Regions from separate parts of the Faecalibacterium intestinale genome, predicted to be linked through region 1. Evidence: a T-box and tRNA genes for the amino acid it is inferred to sense, from the RefSeq annotation. Region 1 holds a T-box; the other holds one or more tRNA genes.
What was found. The T-box of region 1 lies ahead of tyrS (tyrosine--tRNA ligase). A T-box ahead of a tRNA ligase gene usually reads a tRNA of that ligase, here a tRNA-Tyr.

Region 1 (10,604 bases):
CTTCCTCAGCCAGCTTAACATCCCGGTCTATGCGCCTTCCAACTACGAAGAACTGCAATACTGGCTGCACTATCTGCTGCAGGATACAATCTCTGGCCCTCGTGCCATCCGCTACCCCCGCGGCGGCGAGAACACAAAGCTGGCGCAGTATCCCTGCACAAAGCAGGAGTACGACTTTTTGCAGCAGCTACCCGGGGCAGAGATCCTTCTGGTCAGCTATGCAGACGAGCTGGAGGATCTGCTGGATGCTGCCGACCAATTGAACGCTGCATCGCAAAATGCGGATGTTCTAAAGCTTGTAAAGCTGTATCCCTTTACAGATAAACTTATCGATGCTGTGTCGAAATATAAAATCGTACTGTTTGCAGAGGAGTGCGTTGCTGCCGGCGGGATCGGTGAGCATCTGGCTTACGCTTTGCAGCAAAACGGCTGGAATGGCCGCTTTTTGCACTGTGCTGTCCGCACAGCCTGTCTGCCCCATGCAACCGTCCCGCAGATCAAGCAATGCACCGGTCTGGATGCTGCGGATATTGTGCAGGCAGTCCGGGCTGCCCTCACGAAAGGAGAAAACGAGCTGTGAAAATTCGGTTGGACCAATATCTTGTGCAGAACGGACTTGTGCAGAGCCGGGAGCGCGCCAAAGCTTTGATCATGGCCGGTGTGGTTTTTGTCAACCAGCAAAAGGTGGACAAGGCCGGCGAGATGATCAAGGAGGACGCAGTTGTCGAGGTGCGTGGCCACGATATCGGCTATGTCAGCCGCGGCGGCCTGAAGCTGGAAAAGGCTATGAAGTGCTTCCCGCTTACCCCTGACGGCAAAGTGTGCATGGACATCGGTGCGTCCACCGGCGGCTTTACCGACTGTATGCTGCAAAATGGCGCAGTGAAGGTGTATGCCGTGGATGTTGGCTACGGTCAGCTGGCATGGAGCCTGCGGACGGATGAACGCGTGGTAAACATGGAACGCACGAACATCCGCTATGTCACGCCGGAGGATCTGGCAGAGCCCATTGAGTTTTTCAGTGTGGATGTTTCCTTTATTTCTCTGCATCACATCTTCCCGGTGGCGCAGCGCATCACCACCCCGGACGCTATGGGCGTCTGTCTGGTGAAGCCGCAGTTTGAGGCAGGCCGGGAGAAGGTGGGCAAAAACGGCGTGGTACGCGACCCTGCGGTGCATCGTGAGGTACTGCACAATGCCATGTCTTATGCTGCTGAAAACGGCTTTGTGGTGCGCGGGCTGGATTACAGCCCGGTCAAGGGGCCGGAGGGGAATATCGAGTACCTGATGTTTGTGCAGAAGAGCGATCAGCCCGCAGTGCTGGATGATGAAGCTGCCGCACAGGTGGTGGCAGCAAGCCATACCACACTGGATCGCTGAGGCTCAGCCGTCAGCAAAGGAGAAGCCGGTATGACGATCTACATTTCGCCCAATCCGGGCAAGACCTCCGCAAGCGAGATCGCGCTGCGTGCGGCGCAGATCCTGCTGACCCACGGTGCCGCTGTGCTGATGAGCGATGCTCTGAGGGAAAGCTGCAGCACGGCAGGGGTTGTTTATCTGCCGCTGGAGCAGTGTCTGGAACGCACGGATGTGATCCTGACCATCGGCGGGGATGGCACCATCCTGCACGAAGCAAATCTTTCGCTCCGGTACGCAAAGCCCATCCTCGGCATCAATCTGGGACGCTGCGGTTTTCTGGCCACCTGCGAGATCGGCGAAATGGAAACAAAGCTGGCCGCCGTGGCACGTGGCGAGTTTCAGCTGGACAACCGGATGCTTTTATATGCCCGGGTGCTTGGTCAGGATGGCTGGGAAGGTCATGCCCTCAACGATGTAGTTGTGACCAAGGGGCGCTTGCAGCAGGCCATCGACTTCAGCATTTACTGCGATGATATTCTGGTAGAGCACTACCGGGGCGATGGTGTCATTGTGGCGACCCCCACCGGCTCTACGGCCTACTCGCTGGCAGCCGGCGGCCCGATTCTGGACTCGCAGACCAAGGGCGTTGTAGTGACCCCTATCTGCCCTCACAGTCTGGCCAGTCCGGCCATGGTGTTTGCGCAGGAGCGCAAGCTGAATGTCTGCGTGGGACAGGTGGCAGATGATGAAGTGTTTATCAGCTGTGACGGTGGTGTGGGCTACCCCCTCAAGGCGGGTGCCACCGCAGAGATCCGCCTGTCTGATCAGAACGTCAAGCTTATCACTTTTGGGCGGGCAGACCAGTTTCAGGCTATTGACCAGAAACTGCGTAAAAGACAATAACACGGGAGGCGATTTTTAAGATGGCACGCAGCCGCAAAGAAGATACAAAAACAAAAGCGGAACGCTTGCAGACGATCCTGCGTCTGGTGCAGGAGCATCCCATCAGCCGACAGGAGGTGCTGCTGGAGCACCTGCGGAACGAGGGCTTTGAGGTGACGCAGGCCACCGTTTCCCGCGATATCCGGGAACTGTGCCTTGTAAAGGCAGCTACTACCGAGGGCTATCGCTATGTTTCCAGCCGGAACGAAAGCTTCAATCCCAAGACCCAAGGGCGCTTTGAGACTATCTTCCACGAGTCTGTTCTGGAGGTGGATTATGCCGGGCACGTTGTGCTGGTAAAATGCTATTCCGGCATGGCCAATGCCGCCTGCGAGGTTTTTGACGCTTTGCAGTGGAAAAACGTTGTTGGCACCCTTTCCGGTGATGACACCTTTTTAATCGTTGCGCGCTCTGAGCGCGATGCCAAGACCATTTGTTCGGAGCTGACCCGTTATGTGGGACAGAGATGACGGTAGGAGAACGAAGCCATGCTGAGTAGCCTGCAAATTGAAAATGTTGCCGTGATCCAGAAGGCAGAGGTGCACTTTGAACCGGGACTGAACGTACTGACCGGCGAGACCGGTGCGGGCAAATCCATCCTGATCGATTCCATCAATGCGATCCTTGGCAACCGCACCTCTAAAGACTTGGTGCGTACCGGGGCTTCAAAGGCGGTGATCCGCGCCGCCTTTGAACAGGTGCCGTCTGCTGTGCTGGATAAGCTGGAGCAGTCCGGCTACGAGCGCTCCGAAGCACTGCTGCTCAGCCGCGAGATCACCGCTGAGGGTAAAAGCAGCTGCCGCATCAACGGAATGCCGGCTACGGCAGCTGTTCTGCGGGATCTGTGCGGCGGTCTGATCAACATCAACGGTCAGCACGATTCCGTAGGTCTGCTCAATCCGGCGCACCATCTGGGGATTCTGGATGATTATGCGCAGAATCGCACTGTTTTTCAGGAGTACTATACCTTGTACCGGAAACTGGTGCAGGTCAAGCGGGAGCTGGATGCTCTGATCACTGACGAAGCTGAAAAGCAGCGCAAGATTGATCTGCTGCAATATCAGGTGCAGGAAATTGAGGATGCCGGACTGACTGCCGGTGAGGAGCAGACGCTGGAAAACCGCCGGAAGGTGCTGTCCAATGCATCTGCCATCCGGGATCGTCTGGCACAAAGCTATGCGCTGCTATCCGGCAGTGATGACGCTGCAGGTGCGGTGGATCTGCTGGGGGAAACCTCTAACGCAGTGGATGCCGCTGCGCAGTTGGACCCTGCGCTTACAGCCGCCGCTGCGCAGCTGCTGGACTTATACTATAATGCCAAGGACGTGGCCGCAGATCTGATCGGGCGGCTGGATGCCTATGACACCAACGATGCAGAGCTGGACGAGGTGGAGCAGCGGCTGGATCTTTTGTACCGGCTGAAGCGCAAGTACGGCAACACGGTGGAGGATGTGATCGCTTTCGGGCAGAAGGCCCGGGAGGAGCTGGATAGCATCCAGCATTCCCAGCAGCGCTATGATGCCTTGCAGGCGGAAAAATTGCGTCTTTACGAAAAAGCGCGGGGAAAAGCAGAGGTGCTGACCCAGACCCGGCTGAAAGCCTTTGAGGAATTGAACACCCGCATTTCCGGCACGCTGGACTTTTTGAATATGCCGGGCGTGCGCATGACCTTGCGGCACACCCGCGGTCCGCTGGCCAGCCACGGGCAGGACAGCGTTGAATTCTACATCTCAACAAACCCCGGTGAAGCGCCTAAGCCGCTGGCTAAAATCGCGTCCGGCGGCGAGCTGAGCCGTATCACCCTTGCCATCAAGAACGCAATGGCCGATAAGGACGCTGTGCCAACCGTGATCTATGATGAGATCGACAGCGGCGTGTCCGGCAAGGCGGCGGGACGCATCGGTGAGGTGCTGCGCCAGAGCGCACAGGGACATCAGATCCTGTGCATCACCCATACGGCGCAAATCGCAGCGCTGGCCGACTGCCATCTGCTCATCCAGAAAAACGTGTCCAACGAGCGCACCTATACCGAGATCCATCCGCTGGACGAAAATGGCCGCGTAGAAGCCTTGGCGCGTCTCATCTCCGGCGACCATGTCACCGAACTTTCCCGCGCCAATGCACGGGAAATGCTGCAGGAGCGCAAGCACAGCGGTTGATTCATAGGAATGCATTTATGCAGAAAAAGACAGCTCTTGACAAGGCGGCGGTCTTGTGATAGAGTAGACACTGTTAATGGCGATGAAGGGAACAAGTACCCTGAAGCGTTCTGTCCAGAGAAGTCCCGGTTGGTGCAAGGGATCACAGAACAGCGGGGGAAATACCTCCCGGAGCTGCAGGCTGAATGCGTAAGGCTAGTAGGCTGTGCCGCGTGCGAGCGTTAAAGACGCAGGAGTGTCACTCTACTCTGGGGTGTGCACTCGTAAGGCCGTTTCTGTGAGGAAACGGCAAACAGAGGTGGTACCGCGAAGTTATCTCGCCCTCTGCCAAATTTATTTTTGGCAGAGGGCGTTTTTGTTTCCTCTGCCCCAAAAACAGGAGGTTTTTCCCATGACGCTGTACGAAGAACTGAAAGCTCGTGGTCTGGTAGCCCAGATTACGGATGAAGAGATCATCGATTTGATCAACAATGGCAAGGCTACCTTTTACATCGGCTTTGACTGCACTGCCGACAGTCTGACCGCCGGCCATTTTCTGGCACTGACCCTGATGAAGCGCCTGCAGCTGGCTGGCAACAAGCCCATCGCCCTGATTGGCGGCGGCACTACCATGATCGGTGACCCCTCCGGCCGCACCGATATGCGCAAGATGCTGACCAAGGACGATATCGCCCACAATGCCGCCTGCTTTAAAAAGCAGATGGAGAAGTTCATTGATTTCTCCGAAGGCAAGGCTCTGATGGTGAACAACGCCGACTGGCTGCTGGATCTGAACTACGTTGAGCTGCTGCGCGAGGTGGGCGCCTGCTTCTCCGTGAACAATATGCTGCGCGCCGAATGCTACAAGCAGCGCATGGAGAAGGGTCTGTCCTTCTTAGAGTTCAACTACATGATCATGCAGAGCTACGACTTCTACTATATGTTCCAGCACTACGGCTGCAATATGCAGTTCGGCGGCGATGACCAGTGGAGTAATATGCTGGGCGGCACTGAGCTGATCCGCCGCAAGCTGGGCAAGGATGCCTACGCCATGACTGTGACCCTGTTGACCGACTCTCAGGGCAAGAAGATGGGCAAGACCGCCGGCAACGCTGTCTGGCTGGATCCCAACAAGACCAGTCCCTTCGAGTTCTACCAGTACTGGCGCAACGTGGGCGATGCCGATGTGATGAAGTGCATTCGGATGCTCACCTTCCTGCCGCTGGAGCAGATCGAAGAGATGAGCACTTGGCAGGATCAGCGCCTGAACGAAGCCAAGGAGATCCTTGCTTACGAGATGACCAGCATGGTGCATGGCAAGGAGGAGGCCGAAAAGGCTCAGAATGCTGCCCGTGCACTGTTCAGCGGCAACGCGATGGATACCGAGCATATGCCCAGCACCCAGCTGACCGAGGCTGACCTGACGGACGGCGCTATCGGCATCCTGACCCTGATGGTCAAGGCCGGTCTGGCTGCTTCCAACGGCGAAGCACGCCGTCTGGTGGTGCAGGGCGGTGTGCTGGCAGACGGCGAAAAGGTCGCTGCTCCCACTGTCAGCTTTACCGCAGAGCAGCTGGCCAAGGGTATCGTGATCAAGAAGGGTAAAAAGATCTACCACAAGGTAACGCTGTAAAAAAGCATTATTAAAAATGGTCCAGAAACGTCTGTAGGCGTTTCTGGACCATTTTTTACATTTTGGCGCGTAACAGCCGCTGATGGCCTGCAAATCAAACCGGAAACGCAACTGCCCCCTCCGGCCTATTGCTGTTACAGCTCGTACGCCTTTTTCAGCGCTTCATAGGCAGCATCTTCGTTTTCAGCGTGGACGAGCAGAGAGATATCCAGATCGCTGGTGGTGATCAGCAATACCTCGATACCAGCCATAGCCAGTGCGTTCAGCGCCCGCGCAGCCACGCCGCAGCTGGTGACCATATCCTCGCCGAACAGATTCAGCTTGGAGTAGCCCACGCTGATCAGAGGAGAAGCCTTGGCGTCCTTATCCAGATTTGCCGCCGAGATTGCTTTCATCACCAGCGGCAGATCGCTGCTGGATGCAGTAAAGCTGAAATCAATGGTAGTGCCGTGTGGGGCGCTTTGGCTGATCATGTCCACCACCACGCCGGTCTCTGCAAAGATATCCAGATAGCGGGACAGACTGTTGCCCCGGAACGCCACGTCCTGCACGCTGATCATCATCAGGTCAGTCTCGATATTGATCTTCGATACTCCATACATAAAAAGTCCTCCGTTCTGCCCGGGCTACCGGGCAACGCTCAATCATTTCACATTTTTATGTAAGTACTATCGCAATTCAACTTTTAATGCAACAGCGCTGCATTGCATAGCACAAATACGCCGCTTTTATGTTACACTAATTCTTGTCTTGCGACAAAAAGGATGCGCTGATATTATTTTGCGCGATTTTTTGTATCCTGTCAAGGCTGAAATCAGAATATTTTGCCCGCACACCATGCGCTGCCGCCAATTCCTGCGTGTAATCGCGCAAAAGATAGGTGCGCACATTGGCTTTTCCTGCATCGTAATGTGTCACGGTGGGGTGCAGCTGCGGCGCAAGCACTTCACATTGCACTGAGTCGTTCGGCTGTGTGGTCTTTTGCAGCTGCAAGGTCAGGATAGCGCCCACCAGCTGATCCGGGCGGCTCTGAGTGCTGAGAAAATTGCCCAGCGAGTAGGCCACAAAACTCCGCCGCCCATCTGCTGCGGTAAGCCACTGGGCATCCTGCAATACATGAGGGTGGGTGCCAACAATGACGTCTGCGCCCCAGTCTGCCAGATTCTGTGCCAGTGTGCGTTGGCTGTCCACGATGGCGTGGCTGTCCTCTACACCCCAGTGAACCCCAACCACCACAAAATCCGCCTGCTGGCGTGCCAAACGCGCCTGCCGCTCAATCACATCGGTCTGGCTGGTGTAGATGATATTGGCCGTCATATTCTTGTTCTGGCGGATGCCGTTGGTGTGCTCGGTGTAGGAGAGATACGCGATGGTGACGCCGTTGACGGTTTGCAGCGGGATGCGGTCATAGTCCTCTTCGCCGCGCCACAGACCGGTGGTGACCACGTCCTCCGGCATAGACTCCCAGAACTGTAGAGTGGCGGCAATACCGGACGCGCCCTTGTCGTAGGTGTGGTTATTGGAAAGGCTGAACACCCGCACCCCGGCGCGGTACAGCGCCCGCGCACAGTCGCCGGGGGTGGAAAAGCTGGGGTAGGTGGAGGGTGCAAGGGTGTCGCTGCAAAGGGTCTCCTGATTGATCCAGTTCACATCCTGCTCAGCATAGAAAGGAGCGATATGCTCATAACAGTAATCAAAGCTGTACTTTCCATCTTCGCCTGCACGACGGGCGGCCTGTTTGTAGATAGGAGCATGGATCAGGTTGTCTCCTGTTGCAGAAAACCGGATCGTTTCCACCACAGGCTGTGGTTCAGGTTCCGGCTCCGGTGCCACAACAGATGAAGCAGGGGATAGCGTATCCTCCGGCGGCACAATGCCGCCCACCGGTACATCTTCTCCCGGCAGCCTTGTCCAGATTCCCAGACACAGTGCTATCACGCTCACCGTAAGAACCGACAGCACCACCGCCCGGAGCGTTTGCTTTCGGCCGCGCTTACGGGCAGCCGGACGCCGCCGCTTTAAAGGCTCCTGCTTCATCGTTCACCTCTTCTCCCGGCGTATGCCGGGGCAGCTTATTTTTCAGAGGGCGGCGATCAGGTCGCCCATATCGTACAGACCCGGCTCCTTCTTTGCCACATAGACCGCAGCATTTACGGCGCCGTTGGCAAAGATGCTGCGGGAGTAGGCGGTGTGCCGCAGGGTGATCACCTCGTCCGGGCCACAGAACAGAACCTCGTGGTCGCCCACGATGCTGCCGCCGCGCACAGCGCTGATGCCGATTTCCTTCGGGTCGCGCTTCTGGCGCACGGAAGAGCGGTCGTACACATAATGGTACGCGCCGTCATTCTGCTCATTGATAGCATCGGCCAGCATCAGTGCCGTTCCGCTGGGTGCATCCAGCTTGTTGTGGTGATGCTGCTCCACGATCTCAATATCATAGTTGATGCCCAGCACGGCAGAGGCGCGCTTGCACAGCTCGGCCAGCACGTTGATGCCCATGGACATATTAGCGCTCTTGAACACCGGAACGCTGCGGGACAGCTGCACTACCTTCAGCTGCAACTCCTCTGAAAGGCCGGTGGTGCACACCACGATGGGCAGCTTGTGGGTCTGGCAGTAGGGCAGTGCCTTTTCCACTGCGGCAGGGGAGCTGAAGTCGATGATCACATCGCCCTTGCCGTTCAGCTTTTCCAGACTGTCGTAGACCGGGATGCCGTTCTGTTCGCCGTCCTTCATATCGATACCGGCCACCACACGGCAGTCCTCCCGCTGTGCGATCATATCGCACAGCACATGGCCCATGCGGCCGCCAATGCCCTGAATCACGATCTCTGTCATTGTTGTTTCCTCGTTTCTATAATATGGCAGAATGCCCGGAAGCTGAAAATTCCCGGGCATTCTGTACGCTGTTGTTATTCCTTAATAAGACCAGCAGCCTGCAAAGCCTGCTCGATCTTTGCCTTGTGGGCATCGCTGGGCTCTACCAGCGGCAGACGGCACTCACCCGCGTTCCAGCCCAGCACGTTCATGGCGTACTTGACCGGAATGGGGTTCACCTCGCAGAACAGAGCCTCCTCCAGCGGCAGCATTTCCAGCTGCAAAGCGCAGGCCTTGGCGGTGTCACCGTCAAAGAAAGCCTGACAGCAGTTATGCACCAGCTCCGGCGCAACATTGGACACCACGCTGACGACGCCCTTGCCGCCCAGTGCCAGCAGGGGAACTACCTGATCATCGTTGCCGGAGTAGATGTTCAGCGCATCACCGCACAGTGCAGCCACCTTGGCCACCTGAGAAATGTTGCCGGAGGCCTCCTTGATGCCGTTGATGAGCGGGTGCTTGCTCAGCTCCAAAGCGGTCTCGGGTGCAATGTTCAGACCCGTGCGGGAGGGCACATTGTACAGGATGACCGGGATGCCGCCAGCCTCAGCCATGGCGGTAAAGTGTGCCACCAGACCGGCCTGCGAGGTCTTGTTGTAGTAGGGGGTGACCATCAGCAGGGCATCAGCACCGCAGGCAGCAGACTTTGCTGCCAGTGCGCAGCCGTGGTCGGTATCGTTCGAACCGGCACCGGCAATGACCGGTACGCGGTGATTGACCGTATCCACGGCGAACTTGATGGCGGCCAGCTGCTCCTCATCGGTCATGGTAGAGCACTCGCCGGTGGTGCCGCAGATGATGATGGCATCAGTGTGGCGGGCGATCTGATCCTCGATAATGCGGCCCAGCTCGTCAAAGTTGATGCTTCCGTCCTCGTACATCGGGGTGATGATGGCCACACCCGCGCCGGTAAAGACAGGCTTCTTCATAGTAAAAAACTCCTTTGCTGCGTGTATCGCGCAAAAATTCAGGCATTAGTCCATATAGCCCTTTGCTGCCAGCAGCTCAGCCAGCAGCACAGCACCGCCGGCAGCACCGCGCAGGGTGTTGTGGCTCATGCAGGCAAACTTGTAGTCAAACAGGGTGTCCTCCCGCAGACGGCCGATGCACACGGCCATGCCGTTCTCGGTGTTGCGGTCCAGCTTGGGCTGCGGACGATCGGGCTCGGTAAAGTAGTGCAGGAACTGCTTGGGTGCGCTGGGCAGGTTCAGTTCCTGTGCAGGGCCGCGGAAGTTCGCCCAAGCTTCCAGCATCTGCTCCTTGGTGGGCTTTTTATCAAAGCTTACGAACACGGCTGCGGTGTGACCGTCCGAGACAGGCACACGGAAGCACTGTGCAGTGATGACCGGCTTCTCGGCGTTGACGATCTGGTCGCCCTCGATATGGCCCCACAGCTTCAGCGGCTCGCGCTCGCTCTTTTCCTCCTCGCCGCCGATGTAGGGAATCACATTGTCCACGATCTCGGGCATCCGGTCAAAGGTCTTGCCTGCGCCGGAAATAGCCTGATAGGTGCACACCAGCGCCTTGCTCACGCCAAAGTCCTTCATCAAGGGATGCAGGGCGGGCACATAGCTCTGCAGGCTGCAATTGGACTTGACAGCGATGAAGCCGCGCTTGGTGCCCAGACGCTTGCGCTGGGCGGGAATGATCTCGAT
Region 2 (10,604 bases), on a different contig from region 1:
CTGACCCAGAAAAGCGGTCAGCTCCGGGTTGCCGCGGCCCCGCTTGTGACCGGGCACGTCAAAGGGCACCACCCGCATCTGCCGGAACCGCTCCAGCGCCTCGTAGATGGGCGCACGGCGCTGGTCCAGCCGGGAACGTGCTTTGTTCTCGTTCATCTTATCCTCCGTCCCTGTTTCCCTTTTTGCACAACAAAAAAGCGCAGGCACTGCACAAATGTGCAGACCTGCGCTTGGAACAGCTTTTTCCGCGCTGATAAAGCACCCAGCCGTAAGTGCCGGTGCTGCGCGTTATTCGCGATCCAAAAAGACGGGGTGATGAGAGTCTATATAGCAACTACACTTTTACTACTCTTATTGACCGTTTCACAAGTCTGCGCATAGGCTGCGCAATTTCATGGTTGTAAAGGAACCAACTTATAAAATTTAGAGCTTTGCCGCAGGGGCAGCCGCTGCTTCTAATCAAAACAGCAGTGCTGCGGCACGCGAGCCAACGCAAGGTTTGAAACCCGTTTCATCGTTGTCTCGCAGTAACTCAATCAATAATGGCAGCTTGCGCCGCCGGTCGGCAGTGGACCCGGCTGTCCGTATGGCCTTAGCCCCGTTGGGCGGTCCCGAGTAAATTGCTTTGAAAAGACTCTGCAAGGCGGTGTCTCTCAAAATCAACAAAAGAATAACATGATTCGCCTTTTCTGTCAACTAAAACTTTTTGGCAGACAGCCTTTTCCATGCAGAAAAGACTGTTTTGTGCAAAAACATCCCGCTGAACCCGCAAAAAAAAAGGACAGCCGCATCGTTTGGTGCAGCTGTCCTTTGCTCTGGTTATTCTGCGCTGTATGCGCTGCCCATGATCCACGGGTTACTTGCGGAATATTTCGCGTGGTTGCGCAGGTAAGTGACCCATGCACCGTAGCCGTTGCCGGCCGAAAGGTGCACGCCGTCCGGTGCGGCGATCATCTCTTTCAGGTTGCCCTCGCCGTCAGCCAGTGTCTCCCACAGATCCAGATAAACGCAGCCCTTGCTGGCAGCCAGCTGCGCCAGCTGCTCATTCACGCCGCGCAGCACGTCCGAGGCAAGACCCGGCTTTTTTTCCGCTGCCGCAGGCCGTACCGGCGGGATGGACTGTACATAAATAATGCAGTCCTCGCCCAGCGTCTGGCGCAGCTCGTCCAGCATCTGTCCGTAGTATGCCAGAAAACGGTCCGCAGCGCCCAAGGTGGTCAGGGTGTTGGTGCCCAGCAGGATATACAGCTTTTTGGGCTGCGCCGCTGCCAGCACATCCAGTGCCACCTCCTGCCCGCGGGTGGGGCTCTTGACGGCGGCGCGGTTGACGATGGCGTCCGGCCCTACACCCGTATAGCCGCAGATGAGCGCGCCGCTCAGATTGATCTGGTAGTCCGAAAAGCCCACCGTCAGGCTGTCGCCCAGAAAGGCAGCGTCCGAAAAATAGCTCAGGTCTACCTGACCGCAGGTCGGCTGCCGGATGACGCTGGCGTCGTAAGCCTTAATGGTATAGGCACCGTCGGTCTGCCGGGCGGGGCCGAAGTTTTCCAGCTGCACCGCCTGCGCCGTGCCGCTGCTATCGGCTGCACCCTCGCTGTCGCTGCCGGAAGCCGCCTCGCCCTGCATGGGCAGCGGTGCCAGAATGTTCTGCGCAATGCCGCCCGCGCTGGTCTGCGGGGTGCTGTCCTCCGCCGCTGTTCCCTTTTCCAGAATAGCGGTCACCGCATAGGCGACCAGCAGGATGACCACAATGACCCCTGCCAGCCGCAGTTTGCCGCTGATGCCCCCGCCCGTGCGCCGCCGGGGTGCCGAATGATATTCGTGTGAAATGCCCATAATCTCTGTCCAGCTTTCTGCAATTATCCCAACAGGCAGGTACTTCTGCCCGGTAATTTTGGAGTGCGCACCCATTTTATCATATTTTTTTTGCCTGTGCAACCAATTGGGTCTTGCATACAACAGGCAAAACGGGTACAATAGGATTGCAGCTTATTTTGCACATTTTACAAAAAGCGAATACACAAGCTGCAAATATTTTTGTGTCAGTTGCGGCAGGCGGCTGTTTTGCCGTTCCGGTCTGTTGGCAGTGCAGGGTCGACAGACTACTTTACCGGACGGTGCGGAAAACCGTTTGCCCGGCAGTGATACATTTTAAATGATCTGAAGGAGGTTTCCATGGCCAAGAATATCATCATTGGTCAGAGCGGCGGCCCTACCGCCGTGATCAACTCCAGCCTTGCAGGCGTATACAAAGCCGCCCGCAGTCTGGGTGCAGACAAGGTGTACGGCATGAAGTACGGCATCGAAGGTCTGCTCAAGGAGGAGCTGCTGGAGCTCAACGTTCTGCTGGACGACCGCATGAGCATTGAGCTGCTCAAGCGCACCCCGTCCAGCTATCTGGGCAGCTGCCGCTTCAAGCTGCCCGACCCGGACACCGATGCCACCCCGTTCGTCAAGCTGTTCACCCTGTTTGACAAGTACGACATCTGCGCCGTGTTCTACATCGGCGGCAACGACTCGATGGATACCATCGCGAAGTTGTCCCGCTACGGGCAGCAGGTGGGCAGCAGTGTGCGGTTCATCGGTGTGCCCAAAACCATCGACAACGATCTGTGTCTCACCGACCACACCCCCGGCTACGGCTCTGCCGCAAAGTACATTGCCACCATCTTGAAGGAAGTCATCCGCGACTCCTCGGTTTACAACATCCGCAGCGTGACGGTGGCCGAGATCATGGGTCGTCACGCTGGCTGGCTGGCTGGTGCGGCCTGTCTGGCAGGCGGCGAGGACTGCGAAGGCCCCGACCTGATCCTGCTGCCGGAAGTGCCCTTCGATCAGGATAAGTTCCTTGCCCGGGTGGACGAGCTGCAGCGGGTAAAGTCCAACGTTATCATCGCAGCCAGCGAGGGCGTAAAGACCGCAGACGGCACTTACCTGTGCGATCTGGTTTCCACCGCCGGGCAGCTGGACGCCTTTGGTCACAAGGCCATCCTCAGCGGCACCAGCCGTTACCTTTCGGAGCTCATCCACGACAAACTGCAGTGCAAGAGCCGCGCCATCGAGTTCTCCACCCTGCAGCGCTGCGCCAGCCATCTGGCCAGCCGCACGGATGTGAACGAGGCCTACGCCGTTGGCGGTGCCGCTGCCGCTGCTGCCTTTGCGGGCGAGAGCGGCCGCATGATCGCCCTCAAGCGCGTTTCCAACTACCCGTACCAGTGCATCACCGAGTCTGTGGATGTGCAGCAGGTGGCAAATCTGGAAAAGAAAGTCCCGCTGGAATGGATCACTCCGGACGGGATGCAGGTGACCGAAGCCTTTGAGGAGTACGCCCGTCCGCTGATCCTGGACGAGGTAACTCCTGTGTATGTGAACGGTACCCCCCGCCACATCCGTCTGTGATCTCCCTTTCCCTTCCGCGTCTGTTTTCGTGCAACTGCACGTTTTTATAGCCGAAACAGAAAAAACAAAAAAGGAGAAATCATCATGGGAAAAAACGCAATCGTCGGTCAGTCCGGCGGCCCCACCTCTGTCATCAATGCCAGTCTGGCGGGTGTCTTTGAAAGCTGCAAGAACCGCGGCGCAGACATCGTGTACGGTATGTGCAACGGTGTTGCCGGTCTGCTGGAGGAGCGGGTGGTGGATCTTTCCACCCTGCTGACCGATGACCTGGACATCGAGCTGCTCAAGCGCACCCCGTCCAGCTTTCTGGGCAGCTGCCGCTACAAGCTGCCCGACTGGCGGGATGACGAGGCGGTGTACAAAAAGCTGTTCGCCATTCTAGAAAAGCTGAACATCGGCTACTTCTTCTACATCGGCGGCAACGACTCCATGGACACCATCGGCAAGCTGGCAGACTACGGCCAGCGCGTTGGCAGCGACATCCGCTTTATGGGCGTGCCCAAGACCATCGACAACGACCTGATGGTCACCGATCATACTCCCGGTTACGGCTCTGCGGCCAAGTACATCGGCGTTGTGATGAAGGAGATCATCCGTGACGCCACCGTGTACGGCACCAAGTACGTCACCGCGGTGGAGATCATGGGCCGCAACGCCGGCTGGCTGACCGCCGCTGCCGCACTGGCCAAGAGCGACGATTGCGAGGGCGTGGACATGATCTGCCTGCCCGAGGTTCCCTTCAATGTGGAGCGCTTTGTGGAAAAGGTGCGTGTGATGCAGGAAAAGAAGCCCAGCATCGTCATTGCTGTTTCCGAGGGCGTAAAGCTGGAGGACGGCCGCTATGTCTGTGAGCTGGCGGACGACGTGCACGCAGTGGACGCTTTCGGCCACAAGGCACTGACCGGTACTGCACGGTATCTGGCCAATGTGGTTGCCCGCAATCTGGACACCAAGACCCGCTGCATCGAGCTTTCCACCCTGCAGCGCTGCGCCGGTCACCTGACCAGCCGCACCGACATCACCGAAGCCTATCAGGTAGGCGGTGCCGCTGCCAAGGCAGCCTTTGAGGGCGTTACCGGGCAGATGGTTGCGCTGAAGCGCATCTCCAACAACCCCTACCAGTGCACCACCGAGCTGCATCCCATCAGCGAGGTCGCCAACCTGGAAAAGAAGGTTCCCCTGAGCTGGATGAACAACAACCATACCCAGATGACCGAGGACTTCTTGGACTACGCCCGTCCGCTGATCCAGGCCGAGCTGACCCCGCTGTACATCGCCGGTCTGCCGCACCACATCTACATGAAGAACCAGAAGTGATCTTCTCCTGACCTGTTTTTGTCAGGCTGAAAAGCCCTCCCGCCCGGACGCTGTAAAGCACACCCGGACGGGAGGGCTTTTGTGTTTGCTGCATTTCTTTCTTATTTTTTGCGCTCAGCCCAAATTATGGGTTGACAAACCGCGTTTTCAGTGGTAACATATACAAGCAGTCCGCGTGGCTGTAAAAAAGAATATGGGCGTGTTCCCGAGTGGCCAATGGGGACAGACTGTAAATCTGCTGCTTTCAGCTTCGGTGGTTCGAATCCACCCGCGCCCACCAAAAAAGCTCTAGCGTATTTAGCACGCTGGAGTTTTTTGTTTTGCTTGTGCGTGAGACTCACAAATGTGGGTGGATTCGAACAGCATCGACCCGCCGAACAGTCCGGCGGGTAAAAAAGCCCCTGTGCAACAGCGACGACCGCTGCCAGCGGCAGAAACAGGGAGGAGCTGTTGGGGCTGCGGCCAGCAGGATGCGCGTGCCGCCCAAGGCACGATGCAGCCGCTGGGAGCCGCGACCCGGGCTCCTTTTCTGCGCGGCTCGCGCAATCCACCCGCGCCCGCCAAGAACTCCAATATCCGAACCGGGTACTGGTGTTTCTGTTTTATCTGCTATGCAAAAGGGGTGCAAGGGGAGATTCGAGCAATATCGATTTATACTCTCCCCCACAGATATTGCATCTGCCCCCGACCTGTGATACCATACAAGTAACCAAAACGATACAGATGGAGGACTTTTCCATGATCTACGATACCCTGAACAACCTGCCCAATTATCTGGGCGTAAGCGACAATCTGGACACTGTCATCGAGTACATCATGGCGCGGGATATCACCACCCTGCCTGCCGGGCGCACCCGCATCGATGGGGACAAGGCGGTGGTCACTGTGAGTACCGTCACACCCCAGACCTCCGACAAGGCACTGTTCCAGCGGCACGACAATCACATCACGCTGGAGACCGACTTGGACGGCAGCGAGCTGTTTGAGGTAAGTCTGGCAGAGCTGACTCCCACCAAGCCCACCGACGAGACCGCCGACACCACCGTAGGCACCGCCGGTACCAGCATTGCCGGAATGCTGTGCGAGGGACGCTTTGCCCTGTATCTGGCCGGGGAACCGTATAAATCCGGCCTGAAGGCGCAGGGCTGCGGCAAGCTGAAAAAAGCCGTGTTCAGCATCGAGCTGGACCCGGACGAGGAAGAAACAGAAGAATAAGCGAAAGGAGACTTTCTGTATGGGATTTTTTGCTGTGCTGGCTGCAAGCCTGTTTGCCGTGTTTCTCTTTACTGTGTTTGGCGGCTATTCGCTGCTGCTCTGGTGCCAGCAGTCCCTGTGGATGGTTGTTCCTCCCGCGCTGGTGCTGGCCGTTCTGGTCTGGACATTTTTGAAAATGGACGATAAGATCACCGCCCTGCAAAAGCGGGTGGATGAGCTGGAAGCTGCACAAAAAAGCACAGAGAAAACTGAAAAATAATACAGCGCCGCCCTTACCGGAGAAGCTTTTCCGGCAGGGGCGGCGCATTTTTACACCTTATTTTTTATCCTGCGGGTCATCCAGCCCTTCAAACATCACCATGCCCAGACTGACAAAACCGGCACCCAGCGCAAAACCCACTGTCCCCATCGACACACTGAACAAAACGCCCATGGCAACGCCGAACAGGATGCCCGCGATTTGGCTTTTCTTCATTTTACTGCTCTGCCTTTCCGTACCATGCAACGGACAACCGCCACGAGAGGGCATACAGCGCCAGCGCCGCCGCCAGCACGACCACCAGCACCAGCAGCGAACCCTGCGCGGGCAGGATGCTGTCCAAAGCGCTGTCCCCCGAAGAAACGAAATATCCCATAAAGCTTGCAAGCAGACCGATGCACAGGTAGTACGCATACCGGGCTTTTTGGTAGCCCAAGCGGTAGGCCAGCGGCAGCAAAATAATGTTGCCCAGCAGGGTCAGCATCGCCACCTGAAGCAGGGTCGCCACGGTGATCTGCACCGTCACCGTACCCCAGAGCAGCTGTGCGGCCGCCAAAGTTGCCATGCTCAGCAGCTCCGCCAGCACCATACCGCACAGTCCGATGAGGTATTTGCCGCCCACGATCTGCTCTTTTGTCACCGGCAGGGCGGCGCTGTAAGCGCTGAACCGGCCGTTCTGGTCGTAAGCCAGCAAGGTCATGGGCAGGATGCCCAGCAAAAGCCCGCCGTACAGCATAAAGAAATTAGACCCTTCCTTCATGAAAAACGTTCCCATCAGCATCATGGCTACCGACGCCAGAATGATCCATCTGGTGTAGCTCCACAGCTGATAGGCATCCTTCAATAACAGACCTTTCATTGCACGTTCTCCCCTTTCACCATCAGTACAAACAATTCCTCAATGCTCACCGGGGCAAGCTCTGCTCCGGCGGGCATTGCGTCCCGGCGCACAAGCGCCTCGGCACCGTAAGGAGTGACACGCTTACCGTACACCTGTGCATCCAGTGCCGCCAGCTGCGCCGCCGTGCCATGCCACAGGGCATATTCCTCCCGCAGGGCGTCCTTTTCTTCACAGAGCAGCAGCCTGCCCTTGTGCAGGAAGGCGATGGTGTCGCACAGCTTTTCCAAGTCGCTTACGATGTGGGAGGAGATGAGGATGGAGTGGTTTTCGTCCCGGGCAAAGTCCAGCAGCAGGTCGGTCACCTCGTCCCGCACCACCGGGTCCAGCCCGTTGGTAGCTTCGTCCAAAAGCAGCAGCTTCGGGTGGTGCGCCAGTGCCACGGCGATGCACAGCTTCATCTTCATGCCGGTGGAGTAGTCCTTGTATTGCTTTTTGTCCGGCAGACCGAACTTTTGGCACAGCTCCGCATAGGCGGCAGCGTCCCAGTTCTGATAGATGCCCGCCATCACCTTGCCCGCCTGCACCGCGTTCAGGCACAGGGGGATGCCCTCGCTGCCCAACACCACGCCGATCTCCTCTTTGGTGCGGACGGAAGCGGTGCGGCTGTCCCTGCCGAGGATGGTCACGGTGCCGCCGTCCCGCTGCACCATGTCTAAGATCAGCCGGATGGTGGTGCTTTTGCCCGCTCCGTTTTCACCGATCAGTCCGCAAATCGTGCCCCCGGGCAGGGTCAGGTCCAGCGGCCCAAGGGTAAAGTCCTTATAGTGCTTTGTAAGCCCCTGCAGTTCCAGTGCGTTCATATTCAGCCCTCCCATAGCAGTTCCAGCATCTCCCGCAGTTCTTCCCTGCTCAGCCCGCAGGATGCGGACAGGCGGACGGCTTCGGTAAGATGCGCTTCAATCTTTTTCAGGTTTTCTTCCCGCAGCAGCTCGGTGTTTTTCGGGGCTACAAAAAAGCCCTTTGCCGGTACTGCGTAAAGAAAGCCCTCTTTTTCCAGTTCATCGTAGGCGCGCTTGGTGGTAATGACGCTGATGCGCAGATCCCGTGCCAGCCCCCGGATGGAGGGCATGGCCTCGTCCGGCTGTAAAGCCCCGCTGATGATCTGCTGCTTGATCTGGTTGTAGATCTGGTCATAGATAGGCGCGCCGCTTTTGTTGTTGATAAACAGTTCCATCGGCTGCTCCTTTGACACTTTCGTTTTGTCTGTATATGTACAGTATATACAGTAGATACAGATTTGTCAAGAGAATGCGTAAAAAAATACACCCGCCGCCCAAAACGGACAGCGGGTGCAATTTTTATAGGTTTTACAGCGCCTTGATCGCGGTCTTGATGCGCTCGGCGGCAAGCTTGGTCTTTTCCGCATCGCCGAAGGCGGTCAGGCGGAAGTAGCCCTCGCCACACTCACCGAAGCCCACGCCGGGGGTGCCCACCACGCCGCAGTTTTCCAGCAGCCAGTCGAAGAACTCCCAGCTCTTCATGTTGCCGGGGCAGCGCAGCCAGATGTAGGGGCTGTTCTTGCCGCCGCAGTACCACACGCCGCACTCGTCCAGTGCATCGGCGATGACCTTTGCGTTGCGGCGGTAGTAGTCCAGATTAGACTGAATCTCAGCCATGCCGCTCTCGGTGAACACAGCAGCAGCGGCGCGCTGCACCACATAGGGCACGCCGTTGAACTTGGTGGTCTGGCGGCGCAGCCAGAGCTTGTTGATGCTCATGCCCTCGCGCTCCAGCTCCTTGGGCACGACGGTGTAGCCGCAGCGGGTGCCGGTAAAGCCTGCGATCTTGGAGAAGGAGCAGATCTCCACGGCACACTCGCGTGCACCCTCGATCTCGAAGATGCTGCGGGCAAGCTCGCCGTCCGAGATAAAGCACTCGTAAGCGGCATCGTACAGGATGATGGCATCATTCTTGCGGGCGTAATCCACCCATGCCTTCAGCTGTGCGCGGGTGTAGGCAGCGCCGGTGGGGTTGTTGGGGCTGCAAATATAGATGATATCTGCCTTCACGCTCTCGTCCGGCATCCCGAGGAAGCCGTTCTCCTGCCCGGTGCGGCTGTAAATGATCTTGCGGCCATCGGTAACGTTATCGTCCACATAGGTGGGATACACGGGGTCCGGTACCAGCACGGTGTTGTCCACATCGAACAGACCCAGCAGGTTTGCAAGGTCGCTCTTCGCGCCGTCCGAGATAAAGATCTCGTCCTCGGCAAGCTGGGTGCCGCGGCTGGCGTAGTAGCCCTGAATAGCCTGCTTGAGGAAGGGGTAGCCCTGCTCCGGGCCGTAGCCGTGGAAGCCCTCTTTGGTGCCCATCTCCTCGGCGGCGTCGCGCATAGCCTGCACCACGCACTTCGCCAGCGGCTGGGTCACATCGCCGATGCCCAGACGGATGATCTCCTTTTCCGGGTGTGCTTCCTGATACGCAGCCACCTTGTGGGCAATGTCCACGAACAGGTAGCTGGCCTTCAGCTCATTGTAATGCTTGTTCATCTTCATGATACTTTCCCTCGCTTCTATATTGTGGAACCCTCTCAGTCATCTCGCATCCGCTCGATGCCAGCTCCCCCGAGGGGGGAGCTTTTCATTTTGAAGGGAAACTTTTCCTCTTGATGCAGAAAAGCTCGCCCTTCGGGAGAGCTGTCGCCGTCAGGCGACTGAGAGGGTTCTTATTTACACTTCGGTCGTGCCCTCGCACACGGTCTCGGCAGCGCCGGTCATCAACAGCTGCTTGCCGGGCAGCACCCGGATGGTCAGCTCGCCGCCGCGCAGCTGCACATGGACATCCTCCCCGGCGGGGCAGATGCCCAGCTCGGTCAGGGCTGCCACAGTGGCACAGGTGCCGGTGCCGCAGGCCCATGTCTCGCCGCTGCCGCGCTCCCACACACGCATTTTCAGGTGGGTGGCGTCCACCACCTGCACAAACTCGGTGTTGATGCGCTCCGGGAAGTTTTCGTGGTGCTCAAAGCCCGGGCCGATCTGCTCCAGCTTCAGGCTGTCCACATCCGGCACAATGGTCACACAATGGGGATTGCCCACGCTGATACAGGTCACCCGCCACAGGTTCTCTTCCACCTGCAGGGGTAGGTCTACCAGCGGTCCTTCGCCCATGTTCACGGCGGGCAGCGCCGCTGCCATGGCGGTGTAGGTGCCCATCTCTACCTGCCACAGACCTTCGCCCATGCGGGCAACGGTCTTTAAGCCGCTGAGGGTGTCGATGGCAAGCTTCGGCTTTGCCATGCCGTGGGTGTACAGCCACTCGGCCACGCAGCGGATGCCGTTGCCGCACATCTTACCCTCGCTGCCGTCCGCATTGAAGATGCGCATCATGGCGTCTGCCCCGGCTGTGACCGGTGCGCAGATGCAGATAATGCCGTCCGCGCCGATGGAAAAGTGCCGCCGGGACAGCCGCTGTGAAAGCGCTGCGATATCCTCCGGCACGCCGGAGGTGCGGCAGTCCAGATAGATATAATCGTTGGCGCAGCCCTGCATTTTGGTGAATGAAAGCTTCATGCTT

Region 2: it has a tRNA-Tyr gene. The T-box ahead of tyrS (tyrosine--tRNA ligase) is inferred to sense a tRNA for this amino acid. The anticodon was not compared.

What each region holds. Positions count from the first base shown of each region.
Region 1 covers NZ_JBBMEN010000001.1:170,408-181,011, forward strand. The annotation lists gene dxs (1-deoxy-D-xylulose-5-phosphate synthase) at 1-580, shown strand, start outside; gene WMO20_RS00775 (TlyA family RNA methyltransferase) at 577-1,380, shown strand; gene WMO20_RS00780 (NAD(+)/NADH kinase) at 1,411-2,262, shown strand; gene WMO20_RS00785 (arginine repressor) at 2,283-2,771, shown strand; gene recN (DNA repair protein RecN) at 2,790-4,460, shown strand; T-box leader at 4,534-4,788, shown strand; gene tyrS (tyrosine--tRNA ligase) at 4,852-6,072, shown strand; gene WMO20_RS00800 (ACT domain-containing protein) at 6,207-6,674, opposite strand; gene WMO20_RS00805 (CapA family protein) at 6,811-8,109, opposite strand; gene dapB (4-hydroxy-tetrahydrodipicolinate reductase) at 8,152-8,910, opposite strand; gene dapA (4-hydroxy-tetrahydrodipicolinate synthase) at 8,985-9,878, opposite strand; gene asd (aspartate-semialdehyde dehydrogenase) at 9,924-10,604, opposite strand, start outside.
Region 2 covers NZ_JBBMEN010000002.1:52,410-63,013, forward strand. The annotation lists gene WMO20_RS01980 (aminotransferase class I/II-fold pyridoxal phosphate-dependent enzyme) at 1-156, opposite strand, end outside; gene WMO20_RS01985 (GDSL-type esterase/lipase family protein) at 820-1,836, opposite strand; gene WMO20_RS01990 (6-phosphofructokinase) at 2,176-3,399, shown strand; gene WMO20_RS01995 (6-phosphofructokinase) at 3,484-4,716, shown strand; tRNA gene WMO20_RS02000 (tRNA-Tyr) at 4,912-4,996, shown strand; gene WMO20_RS02005 (NanQ anomerase/TabA/YiaL family protein) at 5,455-5,931, shown strand; gene WMO20_RS02010 (hypothetical protein) at 5,951-6,190, shown strand; gene WMO20_RS02015 (hypothetical protein) at 6,248-6,406, opposite strand; gene WMO20_RS02020 (ABC-2 transporter permease) at 6,408-7,049, opposite strand; gene WMO20_RS02025 (ABC transporter ATP-binding protein) at 7,046-7,891, opposite strand; gene WMO20_RS02030 (GntR family transcriptional regulator) at 7,894-8,313, opposite strand; gene WMO20_RS02035 (LL-diaminopimelate aminotransferase) at 8,399-9,586, opposite strand; gene dapF (diaminopimelate epimerase) at 9,761-10,600, opposite strand.